Regions from separate parts of the Serratia sp. NA_112.1 genome, predicted to be linked through region 2. Evidence: predicted binding sites of a transcription regulator. Region 2 holds the regulator's gene; each other region holds the start of a gene.
What was found. The regulator PhoB, encoded in region 2, activates phosphate uptake and scavenging genes when phosphate is short. The targets are predictions, from matches to a motif close to CTGTCATAAAACTGNCNNAT.

Region 1 (2,203 bases), on a different contig from region 2:
ACCGAAGGCAGCCCGGTGCTGCGTGAACGCATCTGCGAGCTGTGCGCCCAGCGTGGTGTTTCGGCCACGGCCGAAGAAGTGATGGTCACGGCAGGATCCCAGCAGGCACTGGATTTGGTGATGCGCGCGATCGTCAACCCTGGCGACGTGTTTGTGGTGGAGCGTCCGACCTATCTAGCGGCGCTGCAGACGCTGGAGCTGGCGGAAGCCAACATCATGTCGGTGTCGTCCGACAGCGATGGCATGGTGGTCGAAGAACTGGCCGAGTTGCTGAAAACCCAGCGGATCAAGGGTGTGTATGTGGTGCCGAATTTCGGTAACCCAAGTGGCATCACCCTGAGTGCAGCGCGCCGCGAACTGTTGGTAAAACTGGCGGCCGAGCACAATTTCCTGATCATCGAAGATGACCCGTACGGCGAACTGCGTTTTACCGAAGAGCGTAACGCCACGCTGCACCAGATTTCGCAGCAGGTGCTGGGCCATGCCGATAACATTATCTACACTTCGACCTTCTCCAAGATCCTGGCGCCGGGCTTGCGTCTGGGCTGGGCTATTTTGCCTGAGTTTCTGCTGCATAAAGTGGCGATCATCAAACAGGCGGCGGATCTGCACGCCAGCGCGCTGTCGCAGAGCATCGTCGAATGCTACCTGGGTCTGGATCGTCTGCCGGGGCAGATCGACAAGATCCGCGCCGCCTACAAGCAAAAGGGCGAGATCCTGGCCGGATTGGTGGAACAAGAGTTGGGTGACCATATCAGCTTTGATATGCCGAAGGGCGGTATGTTCCTGTGGGCGCGCTTCCGTCAGTCGTTTAACGCCACCGAATGGCTGAAAACCACCCTGCAGCAGGGCGTGGTATTTGTGCCGGGGGAATACTTCTTCTCTGACAACCCGGACCGTTCGACCTTCCGCCTGTCGTTTGCTACTGCCACCGAGCAACAGATGCAGGAAGCCGTTGCCCGCCTGCGTCGTTCTCTGTAATCCCCACGGCGGCGGGGCACTTTTCCCCGCCGCCGACATCAAACCGCAATCTGCACTTCACTTCGCTGTCACCTTGCTGTCATTTTTTAGTTATTTTTCTGTCATCCGAGCATGGCATGTTAGCTTCCGAACAAAAAACTGATTCTTTTCGCTCACGCGCTTATTGCCCCAATAGATTTCACGTTGCAGCCAGGCGGCGACCGCCAGCATCCCCGGGAGATTACATCGGTAAGCGACTGGGGTGATGAAGGGAAGCCAACGCGGCTGCGGCTTGAAAGATACCGGGGATACACCAGCTTTTTTCAGGAGTTAGGCATGCTCACCTACGCTATTCGCAAAACTACGCTGTGCGTCGCGTTGACCCTGGCGGTCAGCACCCAGGCACTGGCGGCAACCGAGATCCCGTTCTGGCACTCGATGGAGGGTGAACTGGGTAAAGAAGTGGATTCCCTGGCGGACCGCTTCAACCAGTCGCACAGCGACGTCAAAATTGTTCCGGTTTACAAAGGCAACTACGAACAGAGCCTGGCGGCGGGCATCGCGGCCTATCGCTCCGGTAAAGCGCCGGCGATTTTGCAAGTTTATGAAGTGGGCACCGCCACCATGATGGCGAGCAAAGCGATCAAACCGGTGTATCAGGTGTTCAAAGATGCGGGCATCAACTTTGACGAATCGGTGTTCGTGCCGACGGTGGCTGGTTACTACACCGACAACAAGAGCGGCCATCTGCTGTCCCAGCCGTTCAACAGCTCCACCCCGGTGCTGTATTACAACAAAGATGCCTTCAAAAAAGCCGGCCTGAACCCGGACCAGCCGCCAAAAACCTGGCAAGAGCTGGCGGCGGACACCGCCAAACTGCGCGCAGCAGGCATGAAATGCGGCTACGCCAGCGGCTGGCAGGGCTGGATCCAACTGGAGAACTTCAGCGCCTGGCACGGTGTGCCGTTCGCTACCGAAAACAACGGCTTCGGTGGTGCCAGCGCCAAGCTGGAGTTCAACAAACCCTTGCAGGTCAAACATATCCAGCTGTTGGCGGACATGAACAAGAAGGGTGATTTCACCTACTTCGGCCGTAAAGATGAATCGACCGAGAAGTTCTACAGCGGCGACTGCGCCATCACTACCGCCTCTTCCGGTTCGCTGGCGGATATCAAACACTATGCCAAATTCAACTATGGCGTGGGCATGATGCCTTACGATGCCGACGCCAAGAATGCGCCTC
Region 2 (2,203 bases):
CGGCATTGTACACCAGGTTTGATACCGCGCTGCGCAGTTGGTCATCGTTGCCGAACACCTTGAGCTGTTCGTTCACCCGGAAGCTAATCTCATGGTTGCCGCTGCTCAGCGACTGCGCTTCGCGTTGCAACACCCGCAACATCAGCGGGATATCTACCCGTTCGTTCATATCGACGTTAGGTGCCGCCTCAATGCGCGATAGCGTCAGCAGCTGTTTGACCAGCCCATCCATACGCCGGGTCTGCTCTTGCATGGTGCCCAGCGCTTTGCCGCGCAGCGAGCCATCCAACTCTTCGTCGCTCATCATCTCCAGATAGCCCTGCAACACCGTGAGCGGGGTACGCAGCTCGTGGCTGACGTTGGCGAAGAAGTTACGTCGCGCGCCTTCCAGCTGGCGCATTTGGGTGACATCACGCGCTACCATCAGTAATTGCCCTTCGGAATAAGGCATCACGCGGAATTCGACGTAGTGCTCATTGTTCAACTGCAACGTCAACGGACGGGAAAACTCCTGCTGTTGCAGATAATGACTGAACTCCGGATAACGCAGCAGGTTAAGGATGTGCTGACCATTGTCTTCCGGCCAGCGGAAGCCCAGCAGGTGCTGCGCCAAACCGTTACACCAGAAGATATTGCCTTCGACGGTGGTCATCACTACCGCATCGGGCAGCGATTCCGCGCCGCTGCGGAAGCGTTTGATCAACAGCGCCAGCTCACGCCGCCGACGGCGATTACGCTGCTGCATCTGATACAGGCCGTAAAACAGCGGTTCCCAGCTCCAGCGCCCGGGTGGCGGCGTCATGCTGCGGTCAACCCACAGCCAGTGGGAAAGTTTGAGTTGGTTGTAGAAATTCCATGCCAGCGCCGCCAGCACGGCGGCCAGTAGCAACCAAGGCAGATAACCGAAAATCAGCCCCAGCAGTAAGGCAGGCAAGCAGAAAAGGGCCAGCTCCAGGGCCAGCCTCTTCCAGGATAGACGTTCTAGCACGGCATATTCTCCAGCGCGTCGCGATCAATAACGCGTTGAGAATCGGTAGCCGGTGCCCCGAACGGTTTGAACCATTTTGTCATGACCACTGGTCTCTAACGCCTTACGGAGCCGACGGATATGCACGTCAACGGTGCGGTCTTCCACATAAACGTTAGTGCCCCAGACGTGATTAAGCAACTGTTCGCGGCTATAAACACGCTCTGGATGAGTCATAAAGAAGTGCAGCAATTTGAACTCGGTCGGCCCCATATCCAGCGCCTGCTCGTTGGCCATCACCCGGTGTGAGGAAGGATCCAGGCTCAGCCCTTGCATTTCAATCACTTCTTCCACCGCCATCGGTGAAATGCGGCGCATTACCGCCTTGATGCGCGCCACCAGCTCCTTCGGCGAGAAAGGTTTAGTGATGTAATCATCCGCCCCAACTTCCAGGCCACGGACACGGTCTTCTTCTTCACCGCGAGCGGTCAGCATCATCACCGGAATATCGCGGGTCATAGCTTCACGCTTCATATGTTTAATAAACTGAATGCCGGAACCTCCGGGTAACATCCAGTCGAGCAACACTAAATCAGGGAACGGCTCAGACAGGCGCGTCACTGCGCTGTCATAATCCTCAGCTTCCAACGGTTGGTAACCATTCTGTTCCAACACAAAGCACACCATCTCACGGATCGGCGCTTCGTCTTCCACCACCAGTATGCGTCTTGCCATCGTCAATCCTGCCAATGTGTTAGCGATCACAGTTGATTGCGGGCGCCATTATGCGTCAGTTTTGTGACAGATTTATGAAATAAATAGCCTTGAAAAAACCTGCCTGTTACAGGCAGTAAGCATAGCGATTATTTCTAATCACGCAGAAACATCATATTCCCTTTATAATCCCCGCCATTACCCTATCGCCCCGGGAGTGTCATGCGCCTGATCCACACCTCTGACTGGCATCTTGGCCAGTTTTTTTTCACCAAAAGCCGCGCCGCCGAACATCAGGCTTTTCTGCGCTGGCTGATTGAGCAAATCGAGCAACAGCAGGTGGATGCGCTGATCGTCGCCGGGGACCTGTTCGATACTGGTTCGCCGCCAAGTTATGCCCGCGAGCTGTATAACCGTTTCGTGGTGGAACTGCAGCGCACCGGTTGCCAGTTGGTGGTGCTGGGCGGCAACCACGACTCCGTGGCAACCTTGAATGAGTCGCGTGAATTGCTTTCCTGCCTG
Region 3 (2,203 bases), on a different contig from region 2:
TCAGCGCAAACAGCGAAAACTTTTTATTCTGTTTGGACAACTCGACAAACTTGTCGAACACCAGATCCAGCACGGTATCGTCGTACCAGCCCCAGTCATTTTTGTAGCTCGGGTCGCTGACCTGCCCACGCAATTCTTTAAAGCCGTAAGCATGGTCAAAGCCATGCGATTTCAGGAAGGTATCTTTGCCAGCGAAGGCCAGTTCGGCCCCCTGATAAAAGTAGTTGTCGTAGCCGGCGGATTTCAGCACGTCGCCCAGGCAGACGTTTTCCGGATAAAAGGTGGATACGGCGCTGGAGGCATTGCCGTCAAACGGCGCAAACAGCGGGATACCGCACTGTGAGGACACCATACCGGCGATGGTATAGCCGGTGCCGGGCAACTGTTGGGTGTTGCTGAAATCGATACTGTTTGCGCGGTGTTGGTTCAGCTCGTCGGTCAGGCCGGGGAAGAGATCCGCATCCAGGTAGGTTCTTTCCAGGCTTTCGGCATAGATATACACCAGGTTCGGCGCTTTACCCTGAACGCTCTTTTTTGGCGCTTTGTAATAGGTATCAAAATCGGCGGTATCACCGCTAATCTGACTTCTGACCAGCAAGGAGATATCCTGAAAGGCCGGGGTGGTGCCAACGGAAAACAGCGCCAGCAGCACGGCGATCACACTATAAACCCTGCTGCTGCTTTTTGCCTTGCGCCGCACCAGGCTCCAGGTCAGCACGGCGAAGATTAGCGCCAGCACCGCCAACAGGCCGATAAACGGCAGCAGGTATTTACCGACGCCGGCGCCTTTCAGGCTGCTGGTCAGGGTGTAGAGTACCGCATCGGTAATACCATCGCCGGTAAAGTAGTTACTGGCGATCAGCACCACGTTAAGGATCAGATAGCTGCCCAGCAGCGTCAGCAGGGCGGCAAGCCACCAGCGGTTGGCGGCGGCCCGGGTCCGGTAGATGAGAATTGAGGCTAAAAAAAGTGCAAACGAAATTAATGCTGAAACCATCCACCGTACCCTGTCTGATTAAAAAGAAAAACTTAGCTGCTCTGACAAACGTCGTTGATCCGCGCACAGCGCGAAAGAGGAAGGGTATAGCGCATTGAAAGCATCAGGGTCAATGCGTGTTTGTACTGCCCAGCAGCGGCGGAGTGCGATTGGTGTTTTTTTGTGACATTACTGTGACACCAATCACGTCTGTGAGCAGCAGTACGCGAAATATGCCCTCTCCTTGGGGAGAGGGTCAGGGGGAGGGGAAGCAGACCAATAATGCGCTCCCTTAATTCAGCTCCACCGCATACTGCTCTACCGGGGTGATTTTCTTAATCAGCTTATTGTCGAACAGGAACTGTTCATAGGCCTGATAGCGCGTTTTATCCAGCCTGGCCGGATCGCGGGCGAACAGCGGCAGGCTGGCTTGCCAGGCCTGTTTGTTCAACGCGGTATTCAGTTCCGGGTGTGCCTTGGCGAATGCCAGCCAGCTTTCCTGTGGGTGAGCCTGTAGGTAATCATTGCCTTTTTTCAGCGCCGTGAGGAATTTTTTGATTTTCGGCTCACCTACCGCGTCGCGATTGGCGACGATAATCAGTTCGTCGTACACCGGAACGCCGTAGTCTTCCACGTTAAACACCACCGGATCCTTGCCTTGCAACTTTAGCTCCAGCGCCTCGATATTACGGTATCCGCCAATCACTGCATCAACCTGACCTGCCAGCAGGGCGCTGGTCAGCTGGAAATTAACGTTGAGCAACTTACCGTCATCAGGGTTGAGGTGTTCATGCTTGAACATGGTTGCCAGCGTGGCCTGCTCGATACCACTGACCGAGTAACCGATTTTCTTGCCCTTCAGCCCCGCCGGGCTGGTGATGCTTTTATCCAGCGTGATCACAGTATTGAGCGGTGAATCAATCAGGGTACCCACGCGCATCAGCGGCAGGCCCTGATCGGCAAAGAAATGCAACTGCGGCTGATAGGTGATGGCCAGATCGGCCTGTTTTGCCGCCACCAACCGTGGTGGTAGCGCCGGATCGGAAGGCGGTACAATCTTGACGTCCAGGCCTTCTGCCTTGAAGGCGCCGATCTGCTCGGCCACCATAATCGGCGCGTGATCGGGGTTGATATACCAGTCAAGCACCAGCGTCAGTTTTTCTGCGGCGGTGGCTTGCCCGGCCAGCGTAGTGCAGAGCATCAGTCCGCACAGGGTGTTTTTAATCA
Region 4 (2,203 bases), on a different contig from region 2:
CAGGAATGAACATCGAATGGGCCACGTTTTTGGCGGCGATTTTAATCGGCATGATCGGCATTTACTGGTCACGCTGGCTGCTGGCACACCCGAAGGTGTTTACCGTGGCGGCGGTGATCCCGATGTTCCCGGGGATCTCGGCCTATACCGCGATGATCTCGGTGGTGGAAATTTCGCATCTGGGTTATAGCGAGGCGCTGATGGCCACCCTGATGAGCAACTTCCTCAAGGCCTGTTTTATCGTCGGCGCATTATCGATCGGGCTGTCGTTACCTGGGCTGTGGCTGTACCGAAAACGCCCTGGCGTTTAAGCGTGACCCGTCGATTGAATTGAACATTAGATATACTGATAAGAGCTATCTTATATATTCATATTGCTTGATTAGCCTATCGACGGCAGTTAGGGCTTTACGTATAGTGTCAGCAATTTTGCTGCCTACACAGGGTTTAACAATGATTATCAGCCTGATCGCTGCCTTGGCGGCGGATCGCGTTATTGGCATGGAAAACGCTATGCCGTGGCACCTGCCGGCGGACCTAGCGTGGTTTAAACGTAACTCGCTGAATAAACCGGTGATTATGGGCCGTAAAACTTTCGAGTCGATTGGTCGTCCATTGCCGGGCCGCCATAACATCGTTTTAAGCAGCCGCGCCGGCACCGATGCCGGGGTGACCTGGGTAATGTCTATCGACGAAGCGCTGGCCGCTGCCGGGGATGTGGAAGAAGTGATGGTGATCGGCGGTGGGCGTATCTACAGCCAATTCCTGGCGCGCGCTAATCGCATGTATCTGACGCATATCGATGCCGAAGTCGGTGGCGACGCCCATTTCCCTGACTATGAGCCGGATGAATGGGAAACTTCGTTTAGCGAATTCCACGATGCTGACGAAGTGAATTCTCACAGCTATTGCTTCGAGATTTTAGAGCACCGCTGATTACCGGGTGTTAGTTGTATCTTACTGAGGGCGCAAGAGATTGCGCCCTTTGTCGTTTCTGCGGCAAACCTCCGCTGACTTCTTCTTGTAACATTTTTGTCACACTTCCTGATTAGTATGAAGCCCAACTCTGAGCGCCTGGCAACTCTGGTGAATCTTGACTGCGGCGCCATTTAAAAAAGGAAGCAAAGCAATGACGAGCAAAATTGAGCAATTAGATGCCGACCGCCTGACCGATCCCACCCGTCGTAAACTGCTGCTGGGCAGTGCCGGAGCCGTAGGCCTGGCCGGTTTCCTCGGCGGCGGCATCTGGACGGTTTCCGCCGAAGCACTGGCCGAGGATTTACCGCCGAACAAGCTGCTGGGTTTCAAAGGCATTGCGGCCTCAACGGCCGATGAGGTGGTGATTGCACCGGGTTACCGTGCCGAGGTGCTGATCTCCTGGGGCGAGCCGCTGGTGGAGGGCGCAGCCGCTTTTGACCCGCAGGGTAACAACAGTGCCGCCGACCAGGAAAAGCAGTTCGGCGACAACAACGATGGCATGAGCTTCTTCCCGATTGATGATAATCACGGCGTGATGGCCATCAACAATGAATATGTTAACGAGCAGTATCTGTTTGCCCATGGCGGCAGCAAAGCCACCAGTCTGGAAGATGTGCGTAAATCTCAGGCTGCGCACGGTGTTTCTATCGTGGCAGTAAAGCGCGCCGGTGACAGCCAGCGATGGGAAGTAGAGCGCCCGTCGCGCTATAACCGCCGTATTACGGCCAACACCGAGATGCAGTTCAGTGGCCCAGCCGCCGGTCATGCCTTGCTGCAAACGGCAGCTGACCCGACCGGGCGCAAGGTACTGGGCACCTTCGGCAACTGTGCCAACGGTAAAACGCCCTGGGGCACTTACCTGACCTGTGAAGAGAACTTCGATACCTATTTTGGCACCCATCAGGCCGACTATAAGACCACGGCGGAGCAAAAGCGCTATACGCTAAAAGTTAGCGAACCGGAGCGCAACTGGCCGGATTACGACGAGCGTTTTGACGTGGCGAAGAACCCGAATGAATTTAACCGCCACGGTTGGATTGTCGAAATTGACCCAATGAATCCGACTTCGACGCCAATCAAACACACGGCGCTGGGCCGTTTCAAACACGAAAATGCCGCGGTAAGCGTTGCCAAGGATGGTCGCCTGGTGGTTTACATGGGCGACGATGAGCGCGGTGAGCACATTTATAAATACGTTTCCAAAGGCGTGGTCGATGTGGCTAAC

Region 1: ugpB (sn-glycerol-3-phosphate ABC transporter substrate-binding protein UgpB) is a predicted target of PhoB. The motif match lies at 1,047-1,066, and genes of this name have one in related genera.
Region 3: opgB (phosphatidylglycerol--membrane-oligosaccharide glycerophosphotransferase) is a predicted target of PhoB. The motif match lies at 1,158-1,177, and genes of this name have one in related genera.
Region 4: ACUTQ5_RS11470 (PhoX family protein) is a predicted target of PhoB. The motif match lies at 1,022-1,041, and genes of this name have one in related genera.

Annotation. Positions count from the first base shown of each region.
Region 1 is NZ_JBQZFO010000009.1:33,896-36,098, reverse strand. It holds gene ACUTQ5_RS16810 (aminotransferase-like domain-containing protein) at 1-981, shown strand, start outside; gene ugpB (sn-glycerol-3-phosphate ABC transporter substrate-binding protein UgpB) at 1,297-2,203, shown strand, end outside.
Region 2 is NZ_JBQZFO010000001.1:132,742-134,944, reverse strand. It holds gene phoR (phosphate regulon sensor histidine kinase PhoR) at 1-988, opposite strand, end outside; gene phoB (phosphate response regulator transcription factor PhoB) at 1,013-1,702, opposite strand; gene sbcD (exonuclease subunit SbcD) at 1,904-2,203, shown strand, end outside.
Region 3 is NZ_JBQZFO010000002.1:234,908-237,110, forward strand. It holds gene opgB (phosphatidylglycerol--membrane-oligosaccharide glycerophosphotransferase) at 1-997, opposite strand, end outside; gene ACUTQ5_RS05465 (ABC transporter substrate-binding protein) at 1,269-2,203, opposite strand, start outside.
Region 4 is NZ_JBQZFO010000004.1:283,586-285,788, forward strand. It holds gene ACUTQ5_RS11460 (threonine/serine exporter) at 1-311, shown strand, start outside; gene folA (type 3 dihydrofolate reductase) at 454-936, shown strand; gene ACUTQ5_RS11470 (PhoX family protein) at 1,130-2,203, shown strand, end outside.